Regions from separate parts of the Bradyrhizobium sp. Crot121 genome, predicted to be linked through region 1. Evidence: predicted binding sites of a transcription regulator. Region 1 holds the regulator's gene; each other region holds the start of a gene.
What was found. The regulator PhoB, encoded in region 1, activates phosphate uptake and scavenging genes when phosphate is short. The targets are predictions, from matches to a motif close to TGTCATNNANCTGTCAT.
Positions count from the first base shown of each region.

Region 2: the regulator PhoB is predicted to act here: its motif matches at 2,192-2,208, upstream of AC5ZGW_RS17985 (STN domain-containing protein).
Region 3: the regulator PhoB is predicted to act here: its motif matches at 1,830-1,846, upstream of AC5ZGW_RS03115 (STN domain-containing protein).
Region 4: the regulator PhoB is predicted to act here: its motif matches at 3,792-3,808, upstream of AC5ZGW_RS02870 (STN domain-containing protein).

Region 1 covers NZ_JCAMOR010000006.1:51,897-57,017, reverse strand. Annotated here, with positions in the region: gene pstA (phosphate ABC transporter permease PstA) at 1-98, shown strand, start outside; gene pstB (phosphate ABC transporter ATP-binding protein PstB) at 95-916, shown strand; gene phoU (phosphate signaling complex protein PhoU) at 928-1,644, shown strand; gene phoB (phosphate regulon transcriptional regulator PhoB) at 1,761-2,468, shown strand; gene AC5ZGW_RS08555 (GcrA family cell cycle regulator) at 2,590-3,105, opposite strand; gene AC5ZGW_RS08550 (aspartate aminotransferase family protein) at 3,604-4,812, shown strand; gene argF (ornithine carbamoyltransferase) at 4,812-5,121, shown strand, end outside.
Region 2 covers NZ_JCAMOR010000018.1:80,368-85,488, forward strand. Annotated here, with positions in the region: gene AC5ZGW_RS17970 (FecR family protein) at 1-94, opposite strand, end outside; gene AC5ZGW_RS17975 (hypothetical protein) at 267-401, shown strand; gene AC5ZGW_RS17980 (RNA polymerase sigma factor) at 489-1,043, opposite strand; gene AC5ZGW_RS17985 (STN domain-containing protein) at 1,317-2,030, opposite strand; gene AC5ZGW_RS17990 (DUF2231 domain-containing protein) at 2,526-2,996, shown strand; gene AC5ZGW_RS17995 (PQQ-dependent sugar dehydrogenase) at 2,993-4,357, shown strand; gene AC5ZGW_RS18000 (RNA polymerase factor sigma-32) at 4,917-5,121, shown strand, end outside.
Region 3 covers NZ_JCAMOR010000002.1:194,648-199,768, forward strand. Annotated here, with positions in the region: gene AC5ZGW_RS03100 (class I adenylate-forming enzyme family protein) at 1-295, shown strand, start outside; gene AC5ZGW_RS03105 (SDR family NAD(P)-dependent oxidoreductase) at 292-1,053, shown strand; gene AC5ZGW_RS03110 (Lrp/AsnC family transcriptional regulator) at 1,304-1,768, shown strand; gene AC5ZGW_RS03115 (STN domain-containing protein) at 2,091-2,741, shown strand; gene AC5ZGW_RS03120 (RNA polymerase sigma factor) at 2,738-3,253, shown strand; gene AC5ZGW_RS03125 (FecR family protein) at 3,354-4,352, shown strand; gene AC5ZGW_RS03130 (filamentous hemagglutinin family protein) at 4,517-5,121, shown strand, end outside.
Region 4 covers NZ_JCAMOR010000002.1:131,276-136,396, reverse strand. Annotated here, with positions in the region: gene AC5ZGW_RS02885 (filamentous hemagglutinin family protein) at 1-1,193, opposite strand, end outside; gene AC5ZGW_RS02880 (FecR family protein) at 1,356-2,324, opposite strand; gene AC5ZGW_RS02875 (RNA polymerase sigma factor) at 2,314-2,904, opposite strand; gene AC5ZGW_RS02870 (STN domain-containing protein) at 2,974-3,690, opposite strand; gene AC5ZGW_RS02865 (response regulator transcription factor) at 4,453-5,121, opposite strand, start outside.

The DNA.
Region 1 (5,121 bases):
AGGAGCTCGCCTGGAGCGGGGCCTTGCTTATCACCTTGACCGTGCTCGCGCTCAACATCGGCGCGCGCATTCTCGGCGCCGAAAGGAGCGCAAAATGACCGATCTGTCCGTATCGACGACCAGCCCGAGCGCGGCCATTCCCCAGAAGTCGCTGCCGGAAGCGGCGCCAAAGGTGACTGCACGCAGCCTCAACTTCTATTACGGCGAGCACCATGCGTTGAAGAACATCAACCTGACGCTCGGCACCAACCGCGTCACCGCCTTTATCGGCCCGTCCGGCTGCGGCAAGTCGACCCTGCTCCGGATCTTCAACCGGATGTACGACCTGTATCCCGGCCAGCGCGCCACCGGCCAGTTGATGCTGGACCAGACCAACATCCTCGACCCCAAGCTCGACCTCAACCTGCTGCGGGCGCGGATCGGAATGGTGTTCCAGAAGCCGACGCCGTTCCCGATGACGATCTATGAGAACATCGCCTTCGGCATCCGCCTTTACGAGAAGATCTCGAAATCTGAAATGGACGGCCGCGTCGAGAAAGCGCTGCGCGGCGGCGCGCTGTGGAACGAGGTCAAGGACAAGCTCAACGCCTCCGGCCTGAGCCTCTCCGGCGGCCAGCAGCAGCGCCTCTGCATCGCCCGCACGGTTGCGGTGCGGCCCGAAGTTATCCTGTTCGACGAGCCCTGCTCGGCGCTCGATCCGATCTCGACCGCCAAGGTCGAGGAGCTGATCCAGGAATTGTCGGAGGACTACACGATCGCGATCGTCACGCATAACATGCAGCAGGCGGCGCGCGTCTCCGACAAGACCGCGTTCATGTATCTGGGCGAACTGATCGAGTTCGACGACACCAGCAAGATCTTCACCTCGCCGAGCGATCGACGCACCCAGGACTACATCACCGGCCGGTTTGGTTGAGGAGGGACATCATGGCTTCTGAACATACCGCCAAGGCATTCGACAGCGATCTTCAGGAACTGACCCGTCTGGTCGCAGAGATGGGCGGGCTGGTCGAACGGATGATCACCGAATCCGTCGATGCGCTGATCCGCCGCGACGTCGCGCTCGGCAAGCGTGTCGTCGCTTCCGACATCGAGATCGACAGCCTGCAGCGCGTGATCGAGGAGCGCGCCGTGCTGACGATCGCCCGCCGCCAGCCGATGGCTGTCGACCTGCGCGAGATCGTCGGCGCGATGCGGGTGGCGACCGACCTCGAGCGGATCGGCGACCTCGCCAAGAACATGGGCAAGCGCGTCGCCGCGCTGGAGAACGACTTCCAGCCGCTGAAGCTGATCCGCGGCCTGGAGCACATGACCGACCTCGTGCTGTCGCAGGTCAAGTCCGTGCTCGACGCCTATGCCGCGCACGATCTGCCGGCGGCGATGAACGTCTGGAAGAGCGACGAGGAGGTGGACGCGATCTGCACCTCGCTGTTCCGCGAGCTCCTCACCTACATGATGGAAGATCCGCGCAACATCTCGTTCTGCATCCACCTGATGTTCTGCGCCAAGAATATCGAGCGGATCGGCGACCACGCCACCAACATCGCGGAAACGGTCTTCTACATGATCGAGGGTCAGCAGATCACCGACAAGCGGCCGAAGGGGGATATGACGACGTTCGCCACGACCGTTCCGGGCAACTAGAGCAACATCCGGAAAGTCGACGCCGGCTTTCAGCCAAGATCCTGCTCAAACATCAAAGGAAGAGTGGGATGACGATTCAAGCAGAGAGTCATCCCGCTATAGGAGAAGCCAAGCCGATGAGCGCACGCATTCTGGTGGTCGAAGACGAAGAAGCGCTGACGACGCTGTTGCGCTACAATCTCGATGCAGAAGGCTATGATGTCGAAACGGTCGCCCGTGGAGACGATGCGGACACAAGGCTCAAGGAACGTATTCCCGACCTTGTCGTGCTCGACTGGATGCTGCCGGGACTCTCCGGCATCGAGCTGTGCCGCCGTCTGCGGGCGCGGCCGGAGACCAAGCAGCTCCCGATCATCATGCTGACCGCGCGCGGCGAGGAAAGCGAGCGCGTGAGGGGGCTGGCGACCGGTGCCGACGACTACATCGTCAAGCCGTTCTCGGTGCCTGAACTGCTCGCGCGGGTGAAGGGCCTGTTGCGCCGGGCAAGCCCGGAGCGGCTCGCCACCGTGCTCACCTATGGCGACATCGAACTCGACCGCGAGAAGCGCCGCGTCGCGCGCTCGGGCCGCCCGATCGATCTCGGCCCGACCGAATATCGCCTGCTGGAGTTCTTCCTGGAGCATCCCGGCCGCGTGTTCAGCCGCGAGCAGCTGCTCGACAGCGTTTGGGGCCGCGACATCTATATCGACGAGCGCACCGTCGACGTTCACATCGGCCGCCTGCGCAAATTGCTCAATCCCGGCCGCGAGCAGGACCCGATCCGTACCGTCCGCGGCGCGGGCTACGCGCTCGATGATCGCTTCGCGAAGGCCGAGCAGTCGTAAACCGGCGACCTCAATCCGTAGCCCGGGTGCAGCGAAGCGTAACCCCGGGGAAATTTGGACCCGCCGATACAGCGTTCCCGGGTTGCGCTGCGCTCCACCCAGGCTACGATCTGTCGTCGGCTTACTTGCCTTGTGACGGCTTGACCGTCGGACGGCGGCGGTCAGCCGCCGGCTGGTAGGCGATGCGGGAGTGGTGCGCGCAATAGGGCAGGCCGGGAAGCGCCTTGCCGCCGCAGAAGAAGAATTCCGGGCTCGAGGGATCGCCGACCGGCCAGTGGCAGGTGGCCTCGTTCAATTCGAGCAGCGACAGCCGCTGGCTCATCGGCACCACATTGTCGTAGGCGATAGGGTCCGCTTCCACCTCCACCTCGAAGGCGTGGGCGAGCGCGGTGTTGCCGCGGGAGACCGGACGCGCCACGCGCATCATCGGCTGTGCGGGACGCGCCTTGCGCTGCCGCGGCGCGGCTGCAGCAGGACTCTTGGCGCGGCCCGAGAGGCCGAGCCGGTGCACCTTGCCGATCACCGCATTGCGGGTCACGTTGCCCAGTTCCGCAGCGATCTGGCTGGCCGAGAGGCCACCTTCCCAGAGCTTTTTCAACTGCTCGACGCGTTCGTCGGACCAGGTCAATACCGTCATCGCATCTTTCCCTTCGCGTTGCGCCGGCCGATCCTGGGACAGCGCTGCGATGCCTAATCTCAAAAATCCCTGCGGGCAGAATCCCTTAAGGCTCGCCGGGCACGAAAACCGCACCCGAACGTGTACGCCGCACACAAAGGACTCTAAGGGATCAAAACTGCCGCACGAGATGTCGTACCCGACAGGCTAGACGCTACAATATGGCGTGACTCTGGCGCAAGAGTCCGCGCCTATGCGTCCACATGTTCCGACATTTAGGGATTGCAATCGGGCTTTTCCACCACACCGGAAAACTGCGGATTACCGGCACTTTGCAGCGCAGCCTGGCGGCTTCGTGGCGATTGACAGCACCCGCCGCGCGCATAGAATGCCTTCACGTGCCGCCCTGCAAAGGCGGCACGTTTTGTTTTCGCTGGATGAGCTCCAGCCGCGTGTCTGCATCGCTGCACGCCGCCGGGGCTTGTCTGAAAGGCTTGTCTGAACCCTTCAGTGATCGCCATGACCGACCGCGCCACGTCGCATCTGCTTCCCGTTTTTGCCAGGGCCGATCTCGGCTTCGAACGCGGCGAAGGCTGTTGGCTGATCTCGACCAAAGGCGAGCGTTATCTCGACTTCACCTCCGGCGTCGCGGTGAACGCGCTCGGCCATGCCCATCCGCATCTGGTGAAGGCGCTGCAGGAACAGGCGACGAAGCTCTGGCACATGTCGAACCTGTTCAAGAGCCCGGACGGCGAGAAGCTTGCCGCGCGGCTGTGCGAGCAGAGTTTTGCGGACTTGGTGTTCTTCTGCAATTCCGGCGCGGAAGCGATGGAGGGCGTGATCAAGGTCGTGCGTCACTATCACTTCTCGAAGGGGCATCCGGAGCGCTACCGCATCATCACCTTCGAAGGCGCCTTCCATGGCCGCACGCTCGCGACACTCGCCGCGACCGGCGCCGCTAAATATCTCGAGGGCTTCGGCGCGCCGATGGACGGCTTTGATCAGGTGCCGCATGGCGATATCGAAGCGGTGAAACGCGCGATCGGTCCAGAGACCGCAGGCATCCTGATCGAGCCGGTGCAGGGCGAAGGCGGCGTGCGCTCCGCGCCGCCGGCCTTCTTCAAGGCGCTGCGCCAGCTCTGCGACGAGCATGGCCTATTGCTCGCGTTCGACGAGGTGCAGACCGGCATGGGCCGCACCGGCGATCTCTTCGCCTACAAGCGCATCGGGGTCACCCCTGACGTGATGTCGCTGGCCAAGGCGCTCGGCGGCGGCTTTCCGATCGGCGCCTTCCTTGCGACCGCGGAAGCTGCGTCCGGCATGACGCCGGGTTCGCATGGCTCGACCTTCGGCGGCAATCCGCTCGCGGTCGCGGCCGCCGGCGCCGTGCTCGATGTGATGCTGAAGCCCGGCTTCTTCGATCACGTGCAGAAGATGTCGCTCCTGCTCAAGCAGAAGCTCGCCTCCGCGGTTGACCGCTATCCGTCCATTCTCGCCGACGTGCGCGGCGAGGGGCTTCTGATCGGCGTCAAGGCCGTGGTGCCCTCGGGCGACCTCGTCAACGCCCTGCGCGAGCAGAAGCTGCTCACAGTCGGCGCCGGCGATAATGTGGTGCGATTCCTCGCGCCGCTGATCGTCAGCGAGGCCGAGATCGAGCACGCCATCGGTTGTCTGGAGCGCGCCTGCACCGCGCTCTCAAGCGGACCGTCGAAGAAGGCAGCGGGATGATGAGCAAGGCGCCCCGTCACTTCCTCGACATCAACGAAATGTCGCTCAACGAGCTGCGCGCCATGCTGGCCGCCGGCGCCGCCATGAAGGCGAGACTGAAGGCGCATGAGCGGGCCACGAAGCCGCTCGAAGGCAAGACGCTGGCGATGATCTTCGAGCGTCCTTCGACCCGCACGCGAGTGTCGTTCGACGTCGGCATGCGCCAGCTTGGCGGTGAATCGATCATGCTCACCGGCGCCGAGATGCAGCTCGGCCGTGGCGAGACCATCGCCGACACTGCGCGCGTGCTGTCGCGCTATGTCGATGCGA
Region 2 (5,121 bases), on a different contig from region 1:
ACGACGCCGACCCGGAGTGCAGGCGAATAACCCACGCAAGCGCCTGCCGCAGCAGCGGGTCAAGCTCGGAAGGAATATCGTCGCCTGCGGTCAAGGCCAATCGCTCTTTGTTGATTCTCCCGCCGAATGACTTCGGCGTACTCAGAAATACCGCGTCCTCATGCTCTATAGACGATTGACGCAAAGGAAGACTGAATCGAAAATGCAGCCTATCCGCACTTTCAAGCTCTTTGTCGCTATAGAAAGTGCATCTTTCAAAATTTTTCTTGAAGATTCGCGATCCGCGCCGGCATTCAACCGTGCGCGTTGGAAAAATGCCGCTGGAGCATGATCCGGAAAAGTGGAAACCGGTTTTCCCTCGCGACAAACGCGAAGCGTTTGCGCAGGAAGATCATGCTTAAACAAAGAGACGAGATCATGATCCGATTCCGTCCAATCGGATCATGATCTAGACAGCCTGACAAGCACGTCTCTCGCCAAGACGCAAGCTACTCGCTGGCCTTCGCCTTTGGACGCGGCCCGAGACGCCGGAGAACGGTGCGGCCCAGCCGACGGCTGAGATGCTCCATGGCATGCTGCAGGTCGAAATCGACCGTGCGCACATTGATGCCAAACCGATCCGCGATCTCGCGGTGGGGCTGATGATCAAGATGGGCTGCGATAAATACGTCGCGCCGCCGGGCGGGCAATTCTGCGAGAGCCTTCTGAAATTCCGTCAGCTCGATGCGCGATTCCGTCACCATTGCCGGGTCCGGACGGTCGTCGGGGATGACGTCCATGATCGCCGCGATTTCCGAGGCGTTCAACAAGTGCCGATCGCTTTTGCGCCGATCCTTGGCGACATTCAGCGCGGTACGAAACAGATAGTCGACGGGGCTATGAATCGGCACCGCATCGGATACTCGATCGACCCGCAGAAACGCTTCGTGCAGCGCCTCGCGCGCGAAATCCGAGGAGCCAAGGCAACGCGTCAGACGCCTAGCCAAGCCCTCGTAATCAGCTGCGACTGTCTCTCGCAGAGATTTACTATTCGAATCAGACACCTACCAGCCCCGCAACGCCACGCCCTGCGTTTCGCAGATCGTAGTCAGTCCCACTATTTTCCCTATCCACCGAGGATGACACTCGCGTGACGGACATCAGTCACTCGCAAGCTGGTCGGCGATTGCGGCAATCGAACCACAGGTGCGGGAATATTAAGATACCGCGGCCATTCAGCCGGAAGCTTGCAACGGCTGCGCCCCGAGAATCGTTTGATCGCCCCAGCATCGAGTAAGATGTCGCCGGAGCTTGAGGCAACCCTTTATATTAGTCGCCTACAGCGCGTGGATCGAGATCATGAAGCGGATCGGGAGCGGCATGTTGGGCGGCGCCTGCTGGCTCAACACCAGGCCACGCAAGCTCTCGGCGATCGAGCTATCCCGATCAAAGTCGCCTGTCGAACCGTCGAGCTCGGCCCTGTCTATGACTCGCGAGGACGGCGTCACCCATAGTTTGACCGCGACCCGATATTCGCCCCGCCTGGTCCGCCCGCCCTTCTTGAGCGCCTTCTGAATGTCCGATTGCAGGAGGCTGATATATTCTCCCAGATTGCGATCGGGAGCGTCGGTCGTACCGCGAACGCGTAACGTTCCAAGCGTTATGTCCGCGGAGACTGGGGGATGGATGCGCGGCTCGTCCGGATCCGGCACGGACGCCGGCGCGAGCGTCACGGCATTGGATCGGCTATAGCGAACCCTCAGGTCAGTATCGGCCAGGAGCATCAGCAGCGCGGCCTGCGGCGTAAACTCGCCGTTGACCGACAGCGAACGGAAGCCGGCTGCCGAGGTCGTTTCGAACATCACCTGGACGCCGGCCTGCTGGCTGTACGCCTGCAGCGCGTCGATCAGTGGCTGCGCCGGGATATTGAACGTCATGAGCCCGACCGGCGGCGTCCGCTCGTTTCCAGATGCGACGGTAACCCCGACCAGAATGACAAGTACCGCCACGACCTTCGCCAAGGTCCAGGCGCCGAGGCGGGGTAAGTTCATCCTCTGCCGGACTTGCGCCCGGGACGAAGCGATTTGGCCAATACTTAGCATCACTGACAACTGAGCCGTCTCGCCGGCTACTTCCTCGCAAGGGCCTTCGATTTCGCGCAAGCAGATCCCGGAGGTCGCGCCATCCCTCGGTCCTCACATCGTACCTTCCTATGTCAACCATATGACAGATTGCCTGACGGCGTCACCTGCCCGACCTTGGCACATCAGCCGATACCGCCGCGGCCGAACGAGCGCGCGCCTCGAGACGATGACGCGGGAAGCAGCTCGGATAGGTTTCGCGAGCCGGCCGAGCTCAGCGGGTAAGGTCACAGAGGATTTACCGTCAGTTTCGAACGCGTGCTTTTGAAAGCGCGCCCCACTTTCCCATCTGCAATGTATGGGAGCTGCGAAGCGCTCCGGCATATCGAACAGATCGAAAGTTGCCTCGCAAAGCAGGCGTCGGCGCAAAGCCGCGCACTTGCACACGATGGTGAGGATCGAAGTATGACACAGATCGCGGTGGCCTACACCAACTCCACAGTCGAAACTGAAGCGGTGCCGGTGGTTGCGCCCCGCCGGCACGCCATCCATCAAGTGCTGCTGCCGTTTTCGGTCGCCTACTTGATCGGCGCCTTCGTCACCGATCTCGCCTATTGGCGAACTGCGCTGGTGATGTGGGAAAGATTTTCGGTCTGGCTGATTGCGGCCGGATTGGTGATCGCGGCGCTTGCGGCCATCGCCGCCGTGATCGATCTCCTGATCGACAGGCAGAGGCCGGCCTGGTTTCGTGCACTCACCTATGTCGTCGCGATCGTGCTCTCGATCGTGAATGTCCTCGTTCACAGCCGCGATGGTTACACCGCTGTCGTGCCGACCGGCCTCGCGCTCTCGGGACTCGTCACGATCCTCCTGCTGTCGCTGGCGGTGGGAGGCTGGGGCTTGACCTATGGCGATCGCGCAGGAGCAGTCGAATGACCAGCTTGCTCAATCTTGCCCGTGCGACGAACCTGCCGCGCTTTGCCACCGTGGCTGTCGCCGCTGCTGCCTTGAGTCTTGCGGGCTGTGACGACAGCGGCGGGAATCCCGCAAGGCAGATCGGCGCCCATCCGTACTTGCCGGAGGTGCAGCAATATCTGCTGCCGCCGATCAGGATTGCGCGGCCAGCTCCGTGGGGTGACGAAACGCCGAAGGTGGCGGAAGGGTTGCAGGTCCGTGCATTGGCCACGGGGTTCCAACATCCGCGATCGCTTTACGTGCTGCCGAACGGCGACGTGCTGGTGGTCGAAAGCAACGGCCCGAAGGCCCCGGTCTTCCGGCCCAAGGATCTCGTCACCGGCTGGGTGCAATGGTTCGCCGGCGCCAAGGCTGAGGATGCAAATCGCATCACGCTGCTGCGCGACACCAATGGCGACGGCATTCCCGATCTCCGCACCGTGTTTCTCGACCACCTCAACTCACCGTTTGGCGTCGCTCTGGTCGGCCACGATCTCTACGTCGCGAACACCGATGCGATCGTGCGATATCCGTACGAGGATGGACAAACCAGCATCACTGCATCAGGCACCAAGCTGACCGATCTTCCCGGCGGGCCTATCGACCATCACTGGACCAAGACCTTGCTCGCGAGCCCCGACGGCGCAAAGCTCTATGTCGGTGTCGGCTCGAACAGCAACATCACCGAGAACGGCATCCAGGCCGAGTACGAGAGAGCCGCGATCTGGGAGATCGACCGCGCGAGCGGCGCCCATCGCATCTTCGCCAGCGGCGTGCGCAATCCCACCGGGCTGCAGTGGGAGCCCGAGACCGGCAAGCTCTGGGCCATCGCCAACGAACGCGATGAGATCGGTCCCGATCTCGTGCCGGACTATTTGACCTCGGTGCAGGATGGCGGCTTTTATGGCTGGCCTTACAGCTACTACGGCCAGCATCTCGATCCGCGCGTCGAGCCGCAACGCCCCGATCTCGTGGCCAAGGCGATCGTGCCGGACTATGCCCTGAGTTCGCATGTGGCACCGCTCGGCCTCGCCATGTACACAGGCAACAACCTTCCAGCGCAATATCATGGAGGTGCATTCGTCGCCGAGCATGGTAGCTGGGACCGAACCCCGCTCAACGGCTACAAGGTGGTGTTCGTGCCGTTTAGCGGCGGCAAGCCATCCGGTCCGGCGCAGGACGTCGTCACGGGATTCCTCAGTGCGGACGACCACGCGCGCGGCAGGCCGGTTGGCCTCGCGATCGATCGGGCGGGTGCACTGCTGATCGCCGACGATGTCGGAAACACGGTGTGGCGGGTGTCCGCCACGAGCCCAGCGGCCCAAACCAAGTCGGACACATAAGCGCTAGAGGAGCCCAAGGAGCAAGGCAGAGCCGGGCGTCGTTCGCGACGTCCGGCTCTGCATCATCGGAATGGCGCGCGGCCCGCGAGCAATGGCAAGAGCGAGATCGCACGCATTTGCGAATTCGCACGGCGCCTCCCCTCCTCGACCAACCTGCGCTTCACAAATAACCGCGGCGTGAACTCGCTTGCCTGCGAGCACAGCAAGCTCACCGATTTGTAAGCAGCATCCTCTCAATCGGACGTGAACTCATTAAACGCCTGTTTAGTGGCTCCGCCGACCACGCCTGGCCTACGTTCAGCTTGCAGCTAACTCGAAGCGAGAGCGTGATCGCCATGAACAGCTCAGTGCACGTTACCGGCCCCGACCGGCTTCGACCTCGGCACGACACAAACTCCGGGCTTCGACCGAAGTGATCTGAAATGTGCGTTTCAGCAAAAACCGTCGCTCTCGAAAGACCGATGCAACGCCTGCCGCTAATGATCGTACTGCCTCGACATAGCGCGGGCCTCGACCAGCACTCGACGCAAAGCGTCGGGCGCAGATAGGAACCTTTACGATGGAACAATACTCTCTATTGGACGCAGAACAGGAACAGCAATTTGCACGCCGTTGGCATGAACTCGGCGATCAGGCCGCGCTGCATGCACTCGTCAAAAGTCATCTCAGGCTTGCAGCCAAGGTAGCGCGGCATTATCGCGGATATGGTCTCCCGCTCGCCGATATCATCGCCGAAGCCAATGTCGGTCTGGTCGTTGCCGCAC
Region 3 (5,121 bases), on a different contig from region 1:
CGAGGTCGAGAAGTTGCTGGAGCGTCATCCGCAGGTGCAGCAGGCGGTGGTGGTGCCGCTGCCGGACGAGGAGCGCAGCCAGGTCCCGGTCGCCTTCATCGTCACCCGCGCCGACGCCAAGCCGACCGTGGACGATATCCGGAAATTCACGATTGCCAATGGACCGGCCTATCAACATCCGCGCCGCATCGAATTCGTCAATGAATTGCCCTGGGCCGGCACCAACAAGATCGACCGCAAATCGCTGATTGATCGCGCCCGCCAGCTCGAGGCAGCGAAAGGCTGGTCCGTGTGAGCGCGCTGGCAGGCAAGATTGCATTGGTCACCGGCGCGAGCCGCGGCATCGGGCAGGCGATCGCACTCAGGCTCGCCGGGGACGGTGCGATCGTTGCAGTTCATTATCACTCTGCCGAGGGTGCCGCGCGCGCTACCGTCGACGAGATTGTCGCTGCCGGTGGAGCTGCGTTTGCACTGCAGGCCGATCTGTCGGCGCGTGGCGGTGCTGTAGCTCTTGCCGCAAAGTTCACCGCGGAACTAACCGAGCGATACGGTAAGACAGCGTTCGATATCCTCGTCAACAACGCCGGTGTCGGCAAGCGTGCGACGATCGAGGAGATCACGGAAGAAGATTTTGAGCTTCTGTTGGAGACCAACCTCAAATCGCCGTTCTTTCTGATCAAGGCTCTGCTGCCCCACTTGCGCGATGGTGGCCGCATCATCAACATTTCGTCGATGGGAACGCGCGCCGCTTATCCCGTCATGGCGGGCTATGCGCCGACGAAAGCGGGCCTGGAGGCGTTGAGCCGTCTGCTCGCTGTTCATCTCGGCGGGCGGCAAATCACGGTGAACTCCGTGATGCCGGGCGCCACTGCGACCGACATGAACGCGAATGCGCGCGACCCTGTCGCCAGCCGCGAAGTTGCCAATTCGATTGCGCTTGGGCGCGTCGGCCAGCCGGCCGATATCGCCAAAGTCGTCGCGTTCCTGGCGTCCGACGACGCTGGCTGGGTCACTGGCCAACAGATCGACGCCAGCGGCGGCCAGCGGCTGTAAGCCGCACTGCCGCCGGAACAGGCAAGGATTGGCCGCTTTAGCCGTCCGATGCCTCGCCTGGCGGGCTTTTCATCAGCAGATTTTCCATGAGGGGCCTGGCTCGTGGCAGGGAGGTTACACGCTGCCGCGAGATTGTACAGCGCTTGATGAAAGTTCATGCTAGCCGTGGCGTGTGTATGACAATAACGTTCTTCAAACAAGGTTCATGACAACCAAAATATTCTTTCCCCTCCTGGATTTGGAGGTTTGCATGCTCGACGACTTCGACCGCAAGATCTTGGCGACGCTGCAGGTGAATAGCAGCCTCTCAATGCAGGAGATTGCCGAGCGGGTCGGGTTGAGTTCGACGCCCTGCTGGCGGCGGATCCAGAAGCTTGAGAGCTCCGGCTACATCAAACGCCGGGTGGCGCTGTTGGACGCGGAAAAGCTGAACCTTGGCGTCAGCGTCTTCATCGCGGTCAAGACCAACCAGCACAATGCGGAATGGGCGCAGAAATTCCGGAAAATCGTCACGAGCTTTCCAGAGGTCGTGGATTTCTATCGCTTGAGCGGCGACGTCGATTATTTGATCCGAGCCGTCGTGTCTGACATTCGCGCCTATGACGATCTCTACCAGCGATTGATCGCAAAGATTGACCTGCACGACGTCTCATCGATGTTCACGATGGAGCAGATCAAGTCGACCACCGAATTGCCACTCGCGAATCTCGCGTGAGCGACTGAGGCGGGCACTCGCGTGTCTGGGCTGGATCGTCGACACGGATTAGGGCTATGGCTGTCGTCAAACCGTAATATTACGTCACTAGCGTCCGCCGCGCGTTGGCTTGGGATGTGCGCTGACGCGCAATTTGGACCGTCGGCGGGCAGGTCGTAGCGCTGGGAAGCTGGAACGGCTGTCCTGATCTGCGTGGGCGGGGACAGTAGTGATGCTTCGATCGGCCCTAGCCGAACTCAGACCGGATCGCGCCAACCGTGTTGTCGTTACGTCGGCAAATAGGCGACTGGCAGCTTGGGCATGCGCATTGGCCGTCGCGGGCATGGCTGCGGGTATCGACGTGGCCGCGGCTCAGACCAGGCCAGCGAATGCGCCGATCCAATTCAATATCCCCTCGCAACCACTCGCCGCCGCGCTCAATCGCTATGTCGATGCGACCGGACGCGACGCCCTCTACGACACGAGCCTTGCGGCCGGCCGCCTCTCCGGCGATGTCCAGGGCGTGTTTGCACCGGACGAGGCGCTCCGAAAGCTGTTGTCTGGCACCGGTTTGGCTGCCGAGTTCGTGGCCGAGACGACTTTCGTGCTGTTGCCGGAGCCACTCGCCACTCAGCAGGCGGCGCAGCAAACACGATCGCCAGAACATCGGCGTTACTATGGACAGATTCAGGCGAGCATTGCGGATGCTCTTTGCCGATCGGGCGGCGCGCGTCCCGGCAGCTATCGCTTCGCCACTGTGTTCTGGATCGCGCCAGACGGCACCGTCCAGAGATCCCAACGTATCGGGTCCACCGGCAAGCCTGACGCTGATGACCGGATTGATGCAACCTTGCGCAGCGTGCGCTTCGACGAGCCACCGCCGGCGGGCTTTCTGCAGCCGGTCTTGATCTTGATTGTGCCGCAAGGACCCGGCGTGGCGCAGGGGTGCGGCAAGGCCGATTCCAACCTCCGATCGGCTGGGACCCGGCCATGACCGAGACCGCCTTGACGATCATCCGCCGGCTGTTTGTCGATCGCTATGACGACCTCAAGGCGCGTTTGACTCAACGCCTCGGCTCGGCCGATCTCGCCGGCGATGCGATGCAGGATACATGGTTGCGCCTGTCGCGCGCGGAATCGATTGGCGCCGTACAAAGCCCGCGCAGCTATCTCTTCCGGATCGCGCTGAACGTGGCAGAGGATCGCCGCCTGATGGAGAGGCGTCAACGCATATCGGCGATCGAGATCGAAAGCCTGCTTGAGCTGCCCGATCATGCGCCGACGCCTGAGCAAACCATGTTGGCGCGGTCTGACCTGGAGGCGTTCGAGGCGATCGTCAACGAACTCCCCGGGCGGCGCCGGGTGATCTTTCTGGCGGCCCGGGTCGGCAATGTTCCCCGCCAGGAAATCGCCGATCGGCTCAGCATCTCCCGGCAGCTCGTTGCGAAAGAACTCCGGTTGGCACTCGAACATTGCCTGGCGCGCTATAAGGAATTGAAGGGTTGAGCGTGCACTTTCGGTCGCCGAGAATCGTCTTAGAGGTAAGAATTCCTGCGATCGTCGCTTGCTTTCTCACGGAGGCAGCGGCGAAAGGCATAACATTGAGATGAGCAAGGCACACCCTGGTTTGGATCCGGTGGAGCGGGAAGCGGTCGACTGGCTGCAGAAGCTCACATCCGGAGAGATGACGCCGAAGGACGTGGCGGCGCTGGAACTCTGGCGCGCGCGCAGTCCTCTGCATGAAGCTGCCTTTTTGGAGACGAAGCGCCTATGGCATACGGCTGGTGTCGCCGGCGATGCTCTGTCGGGTCCGGGTGAAAGCTTCCTAGCCAGGCTCGATGCGCTGGGACGGCGCCGCAGGATGAACCGTCGCGCGGTATTGAGCGCCGGCGTCGCGGCACTTGCCGCGGCGTCGGTCTACGGCGTGCTCAACCCGCCGTTCGGATTTTGGCCGTCATTATCCGAACTCAATTCGGATTACCGCACGGGCACCGGCGAGCAACGCCATGTCACATTCGCCGGCGACGTGGCGATCGGCCTGAACACGCAGACGAGCCTGGCCGTCCGTCCTGCGGAAGGAATCGAAGATCGCATCGAGTTGATCTCCGGCGAGGCATCGTTTGCAACATCGATGCGCCCGGCGCGATCGCTCGTGGTCCTGGCGGCGCACGGCAGGACGATCGCCGAATCCGGCCGGTTCGATGTCCGCTACACCGCAAGCGGCGAGCGGTCCCCGGTCAGCGTGACCTGTTTCGACGGCGCGGTGCGGATCGAACGTGGAGCCGACGTTGTGGCCCTGCGACCTGGCCAGCGCGTGCGCTATGATCTTGCGGGACTGAGCGAGATTGCCGCAGTCGATCCGCAGCTAGCCTCGGAGTGGCAGCGCGGCATCGTCGAATTCCGCGGCACGCCGCTCGTCGAAGCCGTGGAAGAAATCAATCGATATCGACCCGGCCGCATCATCTTGATGAACGCGGCCTTGGGCCAGAAACAGCTCAGCGGTCGCTTTCGTATCGATCAGATGAATGAGGCGCTGCTGGGATTGGGGCGCGCGTTCGGCGCAAAACTGCAGCGGTTGCCGGGTGGAATCGTGCTGCTGAGCTGATTCGGACGGGACGGGTAAAAAATTTCTCAAAAAAATCTTCCGAAAGCGTAGTCAACGGCCACTCGGGATTCGGTCTTAGCGGTGAGACCTCTCTTGACCCCCGAGGCGGCGGCGACTTCCGGCTGCAGCGTCAGGGGCGTACCGTCGTCTGAAGGAGCCGCCCGATGTCCGCCCGTTCACCCTCGACCGCTAATGGTCCCATGCGCCGCCATGCCCGTCACGCGGCGCTGCGAACCGGCGTCAGCGTGGTGGCGCTGTTCCTGGCCAATACTGCAGTGGAGGCACGTCCATTAGGCGGACAGGCACCGACACCATCGGCGGCGGCGATGGCTGCATCGCAGTCGGCGGCGCAGGACGCGGCGACGGTCGCCAAGCAAAGCCAGGATGCGATGGCGCGGGCCACGCGCGCCATCCAGGCGATGCAGGCGGTGCAGGACGCGGCGCGCAGCGCGGCGCAGGCCGCGCAGCGCTCCGCGACGCTGCCGCAGGTCGCTGTGCCGAATGGGCTGGCGCCGGGCGGCCTGCAGGCGGCGGCTGGATGGCAGGGCGCCAATGCGCCGACGCAGGCCGTCGATGCCAGCGGCCAGACCCAGGTCGGCATCCAGCAGACCCGGGCGCAGGCGATCCTGAATTGGAATTCGTTCAACGTCGGCGCGCGCACCACGCTCATCTTCGATCAGCAGGGCAACGCCAGTTGGGTGGCGCTCAACCGCGTGGTCGGCAGCACATCGCCGAGCCAGATCCTCGGCAACATCAAGGCCGACGGGTC
Region 4 (5,121 bases), on a different contig from region 1:
GCCATCTCCGGGAACACGATGTTCTTCAGGCCCAGCGTGTAGTCGTTGTCGCCGACCCAGTTTCCCTGACCGGTCACTGTCGCCATATGGTAGTAGTCGAACATCCAGCGCATCGGCGCCGAGACGGCGACGTCAAGACCGCGAACGCCAGACTGATCGGTCGTGAGGTAGATCTGTTCGCCCGCCGCCATGATGACCTGGCCGTCGGGCGCCGAGATGCGGCCGGAGTTGAGGACATGCGGCGCAAAGATCAGGGCCTTGCCGCCGCTCGCCATTGTGATCTGCGCACCGGCCTCGATCCGCACATCGCCTGGAGCGTCGCCGATGATCGCGCCTGCGACCTGGCTGGGATCGTTGAGCCCGACAAATTGGTTCGGGTTTTGTTGTCCGAGATAGCCGAACTGCGGCTTAGCAATACTGCTGCCCGATGGATCGTCGAAGACCATGAGCTGTTTGTTGATGCCGGCGCGGAACTGTTCATCCGACAGGCCCAACGATGAGGCGACGAAAGTGTTGACGTTGATCTGGCTCGATCCGCCGAAGATGATGCCGTTTTTGTTGATGACGTAGACTTGTCCTTCGGCCTTGATCGTGCCGAGGATCCGGCTTGGAGCCAGCGTCGGATCGGTGACACGATTGAGCGCAATCCAGTTGGCGGCGTCGGCACGACCGGCGGTCTGGTTGAAATACAGATCGGTCTCGCGGCCGACATTGAAGCTGGACCAGTTCAGGATTGCTTTTTGCTCGGTCTGCCTGACGGTCACCGTGGTGCGGCCTCCGCTCTGCGACTGCGTCGGCAGATCGGCGCCGGTCCAGACGCCCGGGACGGCTCCGGCCCCCGGCGCGGTCACCAGTCCTCCGGGCGTCAGTCCGTTCGGGACCGTGCTTTGTGCCGCCAGCGCCGCCGCACGCGCGGCGGCCTGACTGTCGCGCAGTGCCTGCAATGAAGCCGCCGCGCGCGCCATCGACGCCAGCGCCTGCTTGGCCGCGAGCGACGACTGCTGAGCGGCCAACTGCGCTGCCGTAGCAGTGGCTGCCGTAGCCGAACTCGAACCCGCGCTTGTGCTCCCCAGGCTGCGCGCCTGCGCCCCCGCAATGCTGCCGAGCAGCAGCGCAGCGGCACTAACCCCAACGAGCAAGTTATTCTTGAGGGTGGCGCGGCGGGATCGGTCGGCGGCAGGCTGGACGGACATGGCTTGATCTCTCGGCAAAGACTTTGACGTGAAGCTGATTTCACGTGGATGACGTCACTCGAAGCGACGCTTTTCCTCTGCGTAGAGACATGCCGAAGCGCGGCACCGAAAAAAAATTAAGAAATAGTTCGAGCTCAGGAATTCCCAAGCAATCGACGGCGTTTAGCTCAGCAGGACGATGCCGCCCGGCAAGGATGTGACGGTCGCGCCAAACAGTTTCTCGACTTGCTCGAGGACCGCATCGGCGTTGCGAACCCGGAAATTGGCGCTGAACAGCCGCGCGCCGAGCGCAGAATTCACGACGATGATTTTTCCGGAACGATAACGATTGATTTCGGTGATGACTTCACGTAGCGGCTTGGAGTGGAAGATCAACAGATCGTCTTGCCAGGCGGTCACGATCGCCGCATCGACGAACGCGGGCTTGCCCAAGCCTGATCGATCATAGGTGATCTGCTCGCGGGCGCGCAACGACGCTGTCGCCGCGCCGTACGAGACCTGAACGTTCCCCTCGACACAGGTCACGCAAACCGCGTGCCCATCATTCCGTATGTTGAATTTCGCTCCAATTCCGCTGGTTTGGCCTTGACTGGACGTCACGACAAAGGCCGGCCCCGCGCCGGATGGCGTCGCGACCAGCGCCTCGCCCGAGATCAGCTCGATCCCCGCGGCCTCCTTCGCAACCTGTCGCAGCGCAATGCTGGTTTGGGTATTCATCTCGACGAAGGTCGTGTCGGCCACCACAATACGCCGCCGCTCGCCGGTGTGCGTCCGATAGTCGGCCGCCATTTCCGACCAGGATGGCCAGAGGCCGAGCGGCGGCTGCACGACGAAATATGCTGCGCTCGCGGCGATGGCGGCGGCCCCGCCGCCGAGCACGGCACGACGTGACATCGAGATAGAGGAGAACGTCCGCGCGGCCGGGCGTTTCCCCTCAAACGCCTCCGGCCCCAAGGCCTCCCACATCCGCGCGGCCTTCATAAACGCGGTGCGATGCGCCGGATCACACTCGATCCACACCTTGCCGTCCCGCACGTCAGCAGGTCCTGCCTCCCCCGAGGTGAAACGGACCAGCCAATCGTGCGCTTCGCGCTCGATCCGGTCCAGCTTTTCGCGTGGGCTATCGGTCATCCCTGTCATCAATACGCTTGTTGGCCTCCTGTCCATGCGATTGCTGAACGGGCTGAGGGCCGAATCTTTGCACGAGTTGCCGATCCAGACGAAGCGCGCAATGGGCTAACGCATGCTTCAACTCGATCTCAACCAATCTTTGTGATATCTCTAACTGTACTGCAATTGCGTGCAGGGTTTTTCCTTCAACGCGCGCTGCATGCAGGATAGCGCGCCGTCGCGGGGTTAATTCCCGGATCGCCTGTTGAAAGGCTTCGAGCTCGATCTTCGCTTCCAGACTTCGTTGGGGACCGGGCGCTTCATCGGCAATGTCGAAGGCGTTCTTCGCGTCATCGAGCGAAACCGTGTGTTTTTCCGAGTGCAGTTTCCTCAGGGCGATATTTTTGGCCATGCGCAGCAAGTAAGAGCGCGGCTGCTGCACCGGCGGCAGATCCGCGCCCCGGCAAAGCTCCATATACGTGTCCTGCAAGGCGTCACCGGCAAGCTCCACCGAATTCAATCGACGGGCCAACCTGGCTCGCAAATCATCATAGCAGAGTGTCAAAAAACGGCGCAATTCGGCGCGGCTGCTGTGGGTCATGCGGGATCGCGACTCTGGACCCTTGTCCCGCGAGCATCGTACGCGCCCGCTGTCTCGCGCACCGACATGCTAGCGCCCGGCCTTCTGGTCGACGGGTGATGCGCAGAGCCTCGCATCGGCCGCTGCTCCCGGCAGCGCAACCATGGTGATCGGCTGCGGCATCTGCGCCGGTGGCGGTTCGGTCATGCGTGACTTGCCAAGCGTCGCCAACAGCATCCGGTGACTTGCCTGTTCGCCGGCCGATCCGTCGAGCTCTGCGTGCTGCACCAATCCCGACGAACTGATCCACAGCTTGATCACCAGCCGATAACTCACGGGACGCGTGTCGGGATACCGGCACAGAATGCGCAGGATGTCGTCTTGCACCACGGCGAAATAGCGCTGATATTGGCTATCCCGGGCGATCCGTGCCGTGGCGAACGCATGCGCCGTATCGTCGCCGGGATGAATCAGCAGGTAGCTGTTTTCGCGCGCGCGCAGTGGGACGAGTTCTGTCCCTGCGAGCAGGTCCCTGAGAGCATCGTCACGCGCAAGGACGCCGGTGACCGCAGAAGATCGCCGTCCGATCGCCGCTGCGCCGTCGTAATACACCTCGGTCCCGGTCGCCGCGCAGAACGCGTCTATGGCAGACGCCAGAGGTTGCGCGGGGATGTCGAAGGAAGTCGCTCCCGCCGGCGATGCATGCGACAGAGCCAAAACCATCATCGAATGCGCGACAACAACGGCAAGATCCCGTGTGATCACACACTTGCACCAGCTGACGATGTTCATGAAATGCTGGTTCATCTAGGCAAACACGAGACTCACGGATGGCTGCGGGTCGATCCGTTACGAATTGAACCAGACGCCGGTCAATCAGAAACTCCTCCCAACTTACGACGCTGCGCAAGACGGTATTGTGACACGCCTCGACTACGGACCTAGTGTCACCCAATGCTAAACGCCGTCGTTTACTCGAAAGGCGTCGTCTCATCCCGAACTAGTCATCGATTTCGGTACTTGATGCGCGGCGCTGTATCAAGCCTTGAAGAGGTAAATTTGCACCTCTTGCGCAAGATATGCTGACATGATGCCGCCGCAACGGGCCTCACTGATCCCTACCTGGAGCGATTGTTTGGAGCACCTTAACGACATAGCGCTGTCGTCGAGGTCTTGAAGGTCGAGAGCTTCCGGCGGTACGGCGGAGGCGATCGGCGAGACTCACGAAGTCAAGTGTGATCCGGCCGCGCGGATCATCAGCCGCGCGAGGCTGTCGAAAGTTGAAAGAGGAAAGCCGAACTATTCCGATCGCGGGCAAGATTGCTCGCGGGCTCGGGCTAAGCCTTTCTTTGATCGTTGGAGGCGCTGAAGCATCCGGTGGCGCGATCCGGGTAGTGCCATCCAGCGCTCGATTGACGTTCGTAGACAAAGCAAACGGCTTTGAGCACGAGTTGCCTTCACCGCCTTCAGATATTCCAGGTATCGAGGTGCTGCGCCACGAGATCGCGCGTGAAAAGGCTGGTGTAGGTCGTACACCTCGACCTCGGTCCGAGACCCAACTGTGAAGTCTCAAGCAGAGGGCCGGACACAGAATCCCACACCGCGAACTGTATGAATGATTGGATAGGCTTGTTCGCTGTCGATCTTTCTTCGCAGACGTCCGACGTAGACATCAATAAGATTCGTCGCAGGATCGAAATGCAGACCCCAGACGTGCTGCAGCAGCAGACTTCGAGTGATGACTTCGCCGGTATGGCGAGCAAGATACTCCAGGAGTCTGAATTCCCGGGGCCTTAGCCCGATCTGTCGGCCGGCCCGGGACGCGGTTCGAGCCACGAGATCCATCTCCAGATCGCCGACCCGCAGTACGGTTTCCTGGTGAACAGAAGTGCCACGCCGCGACAGCGCATCAACACGAGCAAGCATTTCTGCGCAGGCGAACGGCTTCACGAGGTAGTCGTCGGCGCCTGCACGCAGACCGTCCACGCGATCAGCAACTGCACCGAGCACACTGATGATCAATACGGGAGTCCCGATTCCGTCTTGCCTGAGACGGCGGATGACTTCGATCCCGTCGATGCCCGGCAAAATGCGATCGACGGTCATCACGACATATTCGGCGGCGCGACCAAAGCTTAGCCCCTTCTCGCCGTCGGACGCGATCGTGACGTCATAGCCAGCGGCACCCAGGCAGCTACCAAGCTCCCTGGCGGTCCACCAATCATCCTCGATGACGAG